One region of the Pseudomonas sp. Tul2A7 genome, then DNA from elsewhere that is predicted to be linked to it. Evidence: predicted binding sites of a transcription regulator. Region 1 holds the regulator's gene; the other holds the start of a gene.

Region 1 (6,031 bases):
GGCGGTTTCATCCTGGATCGCCTCGGCCAGCGAGCGGTTGGCGTTGCTCAGCGGGTGGCGACGGCGGGTTTCGGAGAAACGCTTGAGCAGGGTTTCTTCGTCGGCGTCCAGATACAGGACATCGCACTGAATGTGCTTGGCCCGGACATCTTCAAGCAGCTCGGGAAAACGGGTCAGATGACTCGGCAGGTTGCGCGCATCGATCGATACGGCCACCAGCGGTTGCGCCAGCTCAGTGTGAATCAGCGCCCGTTCGGCCAGTTCCGGCAGCAAGCCTGCGGGCAGGTTGTCGATGCAGTAATAGCCGTTGTCCTCAAGGACATCCAGAGCCGTACTTTTACCCGAGCCGGAACGGCCGCTGACGATGATCAAACGCATGATTAATGCCCGTTCTGCTCGCTCAGGACGACCTGATACAAGGCTTCGCTACTCGGTGCGCTACGCAGCTTTTCGCGCACTTCCTTACGATCCAGCATGCTGGCGATCTGACGTAGCAACTCCAGATGCGCATCGGTGGCGGCTTCCGGGACCAGCAAAACAAACAGCAGGTCAACCGGAGCGCCGTCAATGGCGTCGAAATCGATCGGAGCGTCAAGGTGCATCAGCGCGCTGATCGGCGCTTGGCAACCCTTGAGGCGGCAATGGGGGATGGCGATGCCGTTGCCAAAACCGGTGGAACCGAGTTTTTCACGGGCAATCAACGCCTCGAAGACATCTTGCATCTCCAGAGCCGGCACTTCGCGGGCGATCAGGTTGGCAATTTGTTCGAGGGCTTTCTTTTTACTGCCACCCGGCACGTTCACGAGGGAACGGCCGGGGGTCAGGATACTTTCAAGTCGGATCATGGAATGGGGGGTTATCGACCGGTCGCGCCCTGGAGGAGGCTTTGGGTCTTTTCCTTATGCTTTTTGAGTTGGCGATCCAGCTTGTCGGTCAGCAGGTCAATGGCGGCATACATGTCGTCATGCTCGGCATTGGCAACCACTTCTCCGCCGGGAATATGCAAGGTGGCTTCGATTTTCTGCTTCAGCTTTTCGACGCACATCGTGACTTGCACGTTGGTGATCTTGTCGAAATGGCGCTCTAATCGGTCGAGTTTTTCGTTGATGTAGGTGCGCAGAGGTTCGGTCACTTCCAGTTGGTGTCCACTGATGTTGACTTGCATACAGCTTCTCCTTCGTTGCCAGTGCATAAAGCGGCAGGCTGGATAGCCTGCCACTGGAACGCTGTAACGTGGCTTACATCAACCGCTTGCGTTCGCTCGAAGGCGCGATCCCGAGGGATTCGCGGTACTTGGCGACGGTGCGGCGAGCCACCTGAATGCCTTGTGCCTCCAGTAAACCAGCGATCTTGCTGTCACTCAACGGCTTTTTCTGATTTTCCGCGGCAACCAGTTTTTTGATGATCGCGCGAATCGCCGTGGACGAGCATTCGCCGCCTTCAGAGGTGCTGACGTGGCTGGAGAAAAAGTATTTCAGTTCATAAATACCGCGCGGGGTATGCATGAACTTCTGCGTGGTCACCCGGGAAATCGTCGATTCGTGCATGCCCACGGCTTCGGCGATGTCATGCAGCACCAGTGGCTTCATGGCTTCGTCGCCGTACTCCAGAAAACCGCGCTGATGCTCGACGATCTGGGTGGCTACTTTCATCAGGGTTTCGTTGCGGCTCTGCAGGCTCTTGATGAACCAGCGGGCTTCCTGCAACTGATTGCGCATGAACGTGTTGTCGGCGCTGGTGTCGGCGCGACGGACGAAACCGGCGTATTGGGCGTTGACGCGCAGACGCGGCACCGATTCCTGATTCAGTTCGACCAGCCAGCGCTCATTGTCCTTGCGTACGATGACGTCAGGGACGACGTATTCGGCTTCAGTGGACTCGATCTGTGAGCCCGGACGCGGATTGAGGCTTTGCACCAGCTCGATGACCTGGCGCAACTCGTCTTCCTTGAGCTTCATGCGCCGCATCAACTGGCTGTAGTCGCGGCCGCCGAGCAGGTCGATGTAATCGCTGACCAGACGCTTGGCTTCAGCCAGCCAAGGCGTCTTGGCTGGCAGCTGGCGCAATTGCAGCAGCAGGCACTCGCCGAGGTTGCGCGCGCCGATGCCGGCCGGTTCAAACTGCTGGATGCGGTGCAGGACGGCTTCGATTTCGTCCAGTTCGATGTCCAGTTCCGGGTCGAACGCCTCAAGGATCTCTTCGAGGGTTTCGTCCAGGTAGCCCTGATTGTTGATGCAGTCGATCAGGGTCACGGCGATCAGGCGATCGGTGTCGGACATCGGCGCGAGGTTCAGTTGCCACAGCAGGTGGCTTTGCAGGCTCTCGCCAGCGGAGGTGCGGGTGGTGAAGTCCCACTCGTCATCATCGCTGCTGGGCAGGCTGCTGGCGCTGGTCTGGTAAACGTCTTCCCAGGCGGTGTCGACCGGAAGCTCGTTGGGAATGCGCTCGTTCCATTCGCCGTCCTCGAGGTTGTCCACCGTCGGGGCGGTTTCCTGATAGGAGGGTTCCTGGATTTCGGTGGGTTTCTGTTCGGCGTTGTCGGCCATGGGGTCGGAATTGTCGAAGTCGTCGCCTTCTTCCTGGCGTTCGAGCATCGGATTGGATTCCAGAGCCTCCTGGATTTCCTGTTGCAGATCCAGGGTCGACAATTGGAGCAGGCGGATGGCCTGTTGCAGCTGCGGTGTCATCGTCAGCTGCTGGCCCATTCTCAAGACTAGCGATGGTTTCATGGCAGGGGCTTAACACCTTATTCGCCGGCGCTATGCGCCATCCACTACAGGGCGCCGGGGCGCCAAACTTAAGCAAATTATATGCCTGAAACTGAAGTGTTTGCCTAGAGCGCTGTAACAATTAAAGCGTATTAATTCCTGCTTGAATCGATACAGCGCCCTGGCGGCGCACCGGGCACTGTCGCGCTTACAGGCGGAACTCGTGACCCAGATACACTTCCTTGACCAGATCGTTGGCCAGGATGGTTTCTGCATCGCCTTCAGCAATGAGTTGGCCATCGTTGACGATGTAAGCGGTTTCGCAGATGTCCAGCGTCTCACGGACGTTGTGGTCGGTGATCAATACACCGATGCCCTTGGCCTTGAGGTGGTGGATGATCTGCTTGATGTCGCCGACCGAAATCGGATCGACACCGGCAAACGGTTCGTCGAGCAGGATGAATTTCGGTGCCGTTGCCAGCGCGCGAGCGATTTCCACCCGGCGGCGTTCACCACCGGACAGGCTCATGCCGAGGTTGTCGCGGATGTGGCTGATGTGGAATTCCTGCAGCAGGCTTTCCAGCTCCTTGCGGCGACCGGCCTTGTCGAGTTCCTGACGGGTCTCGAGGATGGCCATGATGTTGTCAGCCACCGACAGTTTGCGGAAGATCGACGCTTCTTGCGGCAGATAGCCGATCCCGGCCTTTGCACGGCCGTGCATCGGCTGGTGGCTGACGTCCAGATCATCGATCAGTACGCGGCCCTGATCGGCCTGCACCAGGCCGACGATCATGTAGAAGCACGTGGTCTTGCCGGCACCGTTGGGGCCGAGCAGACCTACGATCTGACCGCTGTCGATCGACAGGCTGACGTCACGCACGACCTGGCGGCTTTTATAGGCCTTGGCCAGGTGCTGAGCTTTCAGAGTTGCCATTACTGGTTTTTCTCTTCGGTTTTCTTCTTCGGCTGGATCACCATGTCGATGCGCGGACGCGATTCGGTGACTTTGCTGCCGGTAGCGCGACCGGCGCTGGCCAGTTTCTTCACGGTGTCGTAGACGATTTTCTCGCCCTGGGTGGTGTTGTTGTCTTTATCGACAACCTTGGCCTTGTCGATCAGTACGACGCGATTTTGCGCGGCGTGGTACTGAATCGTCACGCCCCAGCCCTGAACGGGTTTGGTGTCGCCGGCAGTCTGCAGTTGTTCGAAGTAGGCGAGGTTGCCGACCGACGTCACAACGTCGATATCACCGGTCGAGGTGCGGGTGATGGTCACGGTGTTGCCTTTGACGATCATCGAGCCCTGAGTGATGATCACGTCACCTTTATAGGTAGCTACGCCGTTCTTGTCGTCCAGCTGGGCATCGTCGGCCTGAATGCGGATTGGCTGCTCTTGATCGTTCGGCAGAGCCCAGGCGCTCACGCTTCCCAGTGCTGCGCCCAGACTGAGCAAAATAGGGAGGGTTTTAACGAGCCTCATACTGTCCTCTTACGTTCGATTGCAGGTGTATCCTGCTTTCCTTCAGGTACGCTTTCATTCCTACGCCAGTCGATACACCGCCAGCGCCCTCGATTCTAACGGGTTGCTCGGTCTGCGCATATTCCCGCTGCGGGAACACTGTCATGCGAGTGGAAGTGATCAGCGTGTCACGTTTCTTTTCATCGGTGCGCTTGATGCGTACCGAATCGATCAATTCGACTTCGGTGCCGCCCGAATTCACTTCGCCGCGTTCGCTGGTCACGTGCCACGGGAAATCCGTTCCGCGGTACATGTTCAGGTCGGGCTTGGTGACCAGCGTGATGTCGGTCGCCTTGACGTGCTCGGCCTTGTCGGACGTCATTTCATACTGCACTTTGCCGTCCGGCAGGTATTGCACGGTATGCGTGTTGGTCGCATACCAGTCGATAGGATTTTCCACAGACGTGGTCGGAGGCTTGTCGAGGAAGCGTTCCGGGCTGATGTTCCAGTAGCCGACCGCTGCAAATAACGCAGCGATGCAGCCGAACAGCAGGAAGTTACGAAATTTTTTGCTGAACATGGTTTGGCTCACAGGTACGCGGCGTTGGCCGCATCGAGGCGGCCCTGGGCGCGCAGGATCAATTCACAGAATTCGCGGGCAGCACCTTCGCCCCCGCGAGCCCGGGTAACGCCATGGGCGTGTTCGCGGACAAAATCGGCAGCGTTGGCCACGGCCATGCCCAGACCGACCCGGCGGATCACTGGCAGGTCAGGCAAATCGTCGCCCAGATAGGCGACTTGTTCATAGCTTAGGCCCAGTTGCTCAAGCAGACCGTCCAGAACCACCAATTTGTCTTCGCGTCCCTGAAACAGGTGCGGGATGCCGAGGTTTTTCGCCCGACGTTCGACCACTGGTGTCTTGCGACCACTGATGATGGCGGTCTGCACGCCGGCGTTCATCAGCATCTTGATGCCCTGACCGTCGAGGGTGTTGAAGGTCTTGAATTCGCTACCGTCTTCAAGAAAGTACAGGCGCCCGTCGGTAAGGACACCGTCGACGTCGAAAACCGCCAGTTTGACCGCTTTGCCGCGTTGCAGCAGATCGTTGCTCATTACATCACTCCTGCGCGCAGCAGATCGGAGAGGTTGAAGGCGCCGACCGGGCGATCATCTTCATCCACAACGACCAGTGCGTTGATTCGGTGGTCTTCCATGATTTTCAGGGCTTCGGCGGCGAGCATTTCGGGGCGGGCAGTCTTGCCGTGGGCCGTCATCACCTGGTCGATGGTGGCGCTGCGAATGTCGATGCTGCGATCCAGGGTGCGGCGCAAATCGCCGTCAGTGAAGATCCCGGCGAGTTTGCCGTCAGTTTCAAGGATGACGGTCATGCCCAGACCTTTACGGGTCATTTCCATCAGTGCGTCCTTGAGCAGCGTACCGCGTTGTACTTGCGGCAACTCCTGCCCGGCGTGCATGACGTTCTCCACTTTCAACAGCAGGCGACGGCCAAGGGCGCCACCCGGATGAGAAAAGGCGAAGTCTTCGGCAGTGAAACCGCGCGCTTCCAGCAACGCTACGGCCAGCGCATCACCCATGACCAAAGCTGCGGTGGTCGAGGAGGTCGGCGCCAGGTTCAGCGGACAGGCTTCATGCTCGACGTGAACGTTGAGATTGACCTCGGCCGCCTTGGCCAGCGGCGATAGCGGGTTGCCGGTGAGGCTGATCAACTGGATGCCCAGACGTTTGATCAGCGGCAGCAGGGTGACGATTTCGTTGGTCGAGCCGGAATTCGACAGGGCCAGAATCACGTCATCACGAGTGATCATGCCCATGTCGCCATGGCTGGCCTCGGCCGGGTGCACGAA
Region 2 (6,031 bases), 2.7 Mb from region 1:
AAGCGCCGTGCCGTTTAGCAATGAATGTGCGTCGCAACAACACTTGGCGTTGGTGTAGGAGTCTGGGCATGGCTGGTGTAATGGATTCGGTGAACCAGCGCACGCAACTGGTGGGGCAGAATCGCCTGGAGCTGTTGTTGTTCCGTCTCGACGGTCAGCAGCTCTACGGAATCAACGTGTTCAAGGTACGGGAAGTGTTGCAATGCCCGTCGCTGACGTTGATGCCCAAGTCCAGTCCTGTCGTGTGCGGGGTGGCAAATATCCGGGGGGCGACCATTCCGATCCTTGATCTGGCAATGGCCACCGGTTCCGGAGCGTTGAAGGACAAGAACAACCCGTTCGTGATCATCACGGAGTACAACACCAAGACCCAGGGTTTCCTGGTCCGCTCGGTGGAGCGCATCGTCAACATGAACTGGGAAGAGATTCATCCACCGCCCAAGGGCACGGGTCGCGATCATTACCTGACCGCTGTGACTCGAGTGGACAATCAGTTAGTCGAAATCATCGACGTCGAGAAAGTGTTGGCCGAAGTTGCGCCGACACCGGAAGCGATTTCGGTGGGCGTGGTCGATGTCGAGACCCAGACCAAGGCACTGTCGTTGCGTGTTTTGACGGTCGATGACTCGTCGGTGGCGCGCAAGCAGGTCACGCGTTGTCTACAGACGATCGGTGTCGAAGTGGTGGCGCTGAACGACGGCAAGCAGGCGCTGGATTACCTGCGCAAGCTGGTCGACGAGGGCAAGAAGCCGGAAGAAGAGTTCCTGATGATGATTTCCGACATCGAGATGCCGGAGATGGACGGGTACACCCTGACGGCGGAAATCCGCGGCGACGCACGCATGCAAAAGCTTCACATCATCCTGCATACTTCGTTGTCCGGGGTATTCAATCAGGCGATGGTCAAGAAAGTCGGTGCCGATGACTTCCTGGCCAAGTTTCGCCCTGATGACCTGGCATCCCGGGTAGTCGACCGGATCAAAGCAGCAGATATCAGCTAGGAGCGTTTTGCTCCTGGCGGTCAACACGATTTAAGAGGCGGCATCATTGTCTACGGGTAATTTGGATTTCGAACAGTTCCGGGTCTTCCTGGAAAAAGCCTGTGGCATTTTGCTCGGTGAAAACAAGCAGTACCTGGTCTCGAGCCGTCTCAACAAACTGATGGAGCAGCAAGGCATCAAATCCCTGGGTGAGCTGGTTCAGCGCATCCAGACCCAGCCGCGCAGCGGTTTGCGCGAGCAAGTGGTCGATGCCATGACGACCAACGAAACCTTGTGGTTTCGCGATACCTATCCGTTTGAAGTCTTGAAGAACAAGGTGCTGCCTGAAGCGATCAAGGCCAGCCCCAACCAGCGTCTGCGGATCTGGTCGGCGGCGTGCTCGTCGGGCCAGGAACCGTACTCGCTGTCGATGTCGATCGACGAGTTCGAGCGCAGCAATCTTGGCCAGTTGAAGATGGGCGTGCAGATCGTCGCCACTGATCTGTCCGGCCTCATGCTGACCAACTGCAAGACGGGCGAGTACGACAGCTTGGCGATCGGTCGCGGTTTGTCGCCGGAACGTCTGCAGCGCTACTTCGACCCGAAAGGGCCGGGGCGCTGGGTGATCAAGGCGCCGATCAAGAACCGGGTGGAGTTCCGCTCGTTCAACCTGCTCGACAGCTATGCCGCGCTGGGCAAGTTCGACATCGTGTTCTGCCGCAACGTATTGATCTACTTCTCTGCCGAAGTGAAGAAAGACATCCTGTTGCGCATTCACAGCACGTTGAAGCCGGGCGGTTATCTGTTCCTTGGCGCTTCCGAAGCGCTGAACGGTTTGCCGGACCATTACCAGATGGTGCAGTGCAGCCCGGGGATCATTTACCAGGCGAAATGATTGCATCGGCAACACAAAAAACGGCAGGCCCGCAAAGGCCTGCCGTTTTTTTATGCCCGAAGAAATTCTCCCTGACACCACAAAACCCCTGTAGGAGTGAGCCTGCTCGCGATAGCGGTAGCACATTCAGCATCATCGATGCCTGACCCACCGCTATCGCGAGCAGGCTCACTCCTACAGGGACAGTGGTGTGTATGAGATGGACGGCAAGCGGCAGAAAAGCGGCATCCGGCGGAAACCGGTTGCCGCTTTTCTGGCATTGCCGCTTTGCCGACTCCCGGCAAAGCCCCGGTTTACGCGGGTTTTGTGGTTTGGCACGGCGCTTGCTAAAGCTCAGTTACGAAAAACCGGTCACCTGAAGGTTCCCGACATGAGCATCAGCTTCGATAAAGCGCTCGGCATTCACGAAAAGGCATTGGGCTTCCGCGCCCAGCGTGCCGAAGTGCTGGCCAACAACATCGCCAACGCCGATACCCCGAACTACAAGGCGCGGGATCTGGACTTCTCCAAAGTGCTTGAAGCACAGACCCAGAAAAACGCCAACGGCACCATCGCGTTGAACATGACCAACAGCCGTCACATCGAAGCTGAAGGCCTGGGCAACGGCGACGAATCGCTGATGTATCGCACGCCGATGCAACCTTCGATCGACCAGAACACCGTGGACGCCCAACTGGAACAGTCGAACTACGCGGAAAACGCCGTCGGCTTCCAGGCCAGCTTCACCCTGCTCAACAGCAAATTCAAAGGGCTGGTATCAGCCCTGCGCGGAGAGTAATTCATGTCCCTGTCCAGCGTTTTCAACATTGCCGGCAGCGGCATGAGCGCACAAACCACACGTCTGAACACCGTGGCCTCGAACATCGCCAACGCCGAGACCGTCTCGTCGAGCATCGACCAGACCTACCGCGCCCGTCACCCGGTATTCGCCACCATGTTCCAGGGCGGCCAAAACGCTGGCAGCAACTCGCTGTTCCAGAGTCAGGACGCGGCCGGTCAAGGCGTACAGGTGCTCGGCGTGGTCGAAGACCAGAGCAACCTCGAAGCGCGTTACGAGCCGAATCATCCGGCGGCTGACGCCAAAGGCTACGTCTACTACCCGAATGTCAACGTGGTGGAAGAAATGGCTGACATGATTTCCGCGAGCCGTTCGTTCCAGACCAACGCCGAAATGATGAACACCGCCAAAACCATGATGCAGAAGGTACTGACCCTCGGTCAGTAATAAGGGGCGACTGCCATGAGTGTTACCGATACCACCAGCACGCCGAGCCTGAAGGACATTCTCGCCAACTCGGCGAAGACCAGCAGCACCACGACGGGCGGCATCGCTTCGGCGACCAACAGCGCCACCGGCGGTCAAGCGCTGGGCAAGGACGCGTTCCTGCAACTGCTGGTTACCCAGCTGAAAAACCAGAACCCGCTCGATCCACAGGACAACAGCGCATTCGTTGCCCAGCTAGCGCAGTTCAGCAGCCTTGAAGGCATCACCACGCTGAACTCCACCGTGAGTGGCCTGGCCGGCAACTACAACTCGTCGCAAGCGCTGCAGGCGTCGTCGCTGGTCGGTCGCAACGTCATTGTGCAGACCAACACCGCGCAACTCGACGACCCGAGCAAAGGCCTGACCGGTTCGGTGAACCTGTCGACGTCCATTGCTGAGGGCACCGTGACCATCACCGACAGCAGCGGCAAGACGGTTCGCACCATCGATCTGGGCAGTCGCGCCGCTGGCAGTGCCAGCTTCACTTGGGACGGCAAGGACACGTCCGGCACCCTCGTGCCGACCGGTACCTACACCTTCAAGGCGAGCGCACCGATCAACGGCACCGCGACCGATCTGGCCACTTACCTGCCGGCAACGGTCAACAGCGTGACGATCAGCCAGACCGGTGGCGAGCTGATGCTCAACCTGGCTGGCAAGGGCTCCGTTGCCCTGTCCAAAGTACAAACCATTGGTATATAGAGCCGACTAACCGGCAACAAAGGAGTGGAATATGTCTTTCAATATCGGCCTTAGCGGTCTCTATGCAGCCAACAAACAACTGGACGTGACCGGCAACAACATCGCCAACGTCGCGACCGCCGGTTTCAAATCGTCCCGTGCAGAATTCGAAGACGTTTACTCGGCGACCCGCCTGGGCACCGGCAGCAAAGTCATCGGCAACGGTGTGCGCCTGGCCAACGTTTCCCAGCAGTTCACCCAGGGTGACATCAACAACACCGGCAACGTGTTGGACATGGGTATCAACGGTTCCGGCTTCTTCACCATGAGCAACAACGGCTCGATTTCCTACACCCGTGCCGGTACTTTCAAAGTCGACGACGCCGGTTTCATCACCAACACCGACTACACCTCGCGCCTGCAAGGTTACGCTGTGGATTCCAGCGGCAAAATCATCAAGGGCGTGTTGACCGACCTGAAGATCGACACCTCTAACCTGGCGCCAAAGTCCACTTCGGCCGTGGCTTCGAGCATCAACCTGAACTCGTCGGCACCGGTGATCGTTGATACCGGCGCCACCGCTGTCAAGTTCGATCCGTCCAAGGTCGAGACTTACACCGAGTCGTTCAGCACCCCGATCTATGACACCCAGGGCAACAAGCACAACATGGATCAGTACGTCGTGAAGACGGGCGAAAACACCTGGAAGGTGTACACGCTGGTCGATGGGCGCAACCCGGATGCAACCGGCAGTGATCCAAGCAAAGCTGCCACTCCGCCGATTGCATCGACTTTGACGTTCGACTCTGCCGGCAAACTCGTCCAGGTCAGCACTCCTGCTCCGGTTGCAGGTGATCCTGCGGTAATCAGCAGTGATCTGACACTGAAAAACTGGGTGCCGGGCACCGTCACCAACGGTACTTTCACGCCTAACGGCGCGGCTGCCAACCCGAACGGCGTGACCGTTTCCATGGCCAAGACCACTCAGTACAACGCGGATACCTCGCGTACCATCCCGACTCAGGATGGTTACGCCACTGGCCAGATCACCAACCTGACCATCGACGGTACCGGTACGTTGTTCGCCAACTTCAGCAACAACCAGAACAAGGCGATCGGTCAGGTTGCACTGGCCAGCTTCACCAACGAGCAAGGTCTGCAAGCAGTAGGCGGCACCAGCTGGAAGGAAACCTTCGCTTCGGGTATCCCGGGTTATGACGCTCCGGAAACCGGCACCTTGGGTTCGATTCAGTCCAACTCGCTGGAAGAGTCGAACGTTAACCTGACCAATGAACTGGTGGACCTGATCAAGGGCCAGAGCAACTATCAGGCGAACGCGAAGACCATTTCGACCCAGAGCACCATCATGCAGACCATCATTCAGATGACCTGATTCTGGTTTGAGTCGTACCCAGGAGCCCCTCGTTTCGAGGGGCTTTTTTGTGGGCGTGATAAGGGGGTGGACGGCAGTTCTGCGGAACAGTTGTGCCGGAAGTATTCACTTTGCCTCCGTTCACCTGGACGCTCAGGGTTGTCAGATACGGCGGGCGTGAGGGGGAAGGGCTTTTTCTCTCGGGCAAAAGAAAACCCCCGACACACCAGAAGTCTGTCGGGGGTTTTCTTTTGCCTGAAGCGTATCAGGCGTCTCGCAACGCCTGAGTCAGCTCAGCTTATTGGCAAGCTTCGCAATCCGGCTCGTCGATCGCGCAAGCCTTTGGCACTGGAGCAGGACCGGCAGGAGCCGCCAGAACCGAATCATCACCGTGGTTGCCGCCGCTGGAAACAGCGTTCAGCTTGCTGGTGCTGATGGTCGACTTCTCGGTGCTGGTCGCAGCCAGGGCACGGAGGTAGTAAGTGGTTTTCAGACCACGGTACCAGGCCATGCGGTAGGTCACGTCGAGCTTCTTGCCCGATGCGCCAGCGATGTACAGGTTCAGCGACTGGGCCTGGTCGATCCACTTCTGACGACGGCTGGCGGCGTCAACGATCCACTTGGTGTCCACTTCGAACGCGGTCGCGTAGAGCTCTTTGAGTTCTTGCGGGATGCGCTCGATCTGCTGAACCGAACCGTCGTAGTACTTCAGGTCGTTGATCATGACCGAGTCCCACAGGCCGCGAGCCTTGAGGTCGCGAACCAGGTACGGGTTGATCACGGTGAATTCGCCCGACAGGTTCGATTTCACATAGAGGTTCTGGTAGGTCGGTTCGATC

Evidence for each region. Region 1 encodes sigma-54, which starts transcription at its own class of promoters, with help from an activator protein. Its sites were predicted from a motif close to ANTGGCATNNANNTTGCTNT; they were not measured.
Region 2: flgB (flagellar basal body rod protein FlgB) is a predicted target of sigma-54. The motif match lies at 2,186-2,205, and genes of this name have one in related genera.

What each region holds. Positions count from the first base shown of each region.
Region 1 is NZ_CP186499.1:1,029,502-1,035,532, reverse strand. Features, by position in the region: gene rapZ (RNase adapter RapZ) at 1-378, opposite strand, end outside; gene ptsN (PTS IIA-like nitrogen regulatory protein PtsN) at 381-845, opposite strand; gene hpf (ribosome hibernation-promoting factor, HPF/YfiA family) at 857-1,165, opposite strand; gene ACOYXJ_RS04880 (RNA polymerase factor sigma-54) at 1,239-2,729, opposite strand; gene lptB (LPS export ABC transporter ATP-binding protein) at 2,917-3,642, opposite strand; gene lptA (lipopolysaccharide transport periplasmic protein LptA) at 3,642-4,187, opposite strand; gene lptC (LPS export ABC transporter periplasmic protein LptC) at 4,174-4,746, opposite strand; gene ACOYXJ_RS04860 (KdsC family phosphatase) at 4,755-5,279, opposite strand; gene ACOYXJ_RS04855 (KpsF/GutQ family sugar-phosphate isomerase) at 5,279-6,031, opposite strand, start outside.
Region 2 is NZ_CP186499.1:3,761,638-3,767,668, forward strand. Features, by position in the region: gene ACOYXJ_RS16915 (chemotaxis protein CheV) at 69-1,001, shown strand; gene cheR (protein-glutamate O-methyltransferase CheR) at 1,048-1,875, shown strand; gene flgB (flagellar basal body rod protein FlgB) at 2,246-2,653, shown strand; gene flgC (flagellar basal body rod protein FlgC) at 2,657-3,100, shown strand; gene flgD (flagellar hook assembly protein FlgD) at 3,116-3,841, shown strand; gene flgE (flagellar hook protein FlgE) at 3,873-5,213, shown strand; gene ACOYXJ_RS16945 (ribonucleoside-diphosphate reductase subunit alpha) at 5,491-6,031, opposite strand, start outside.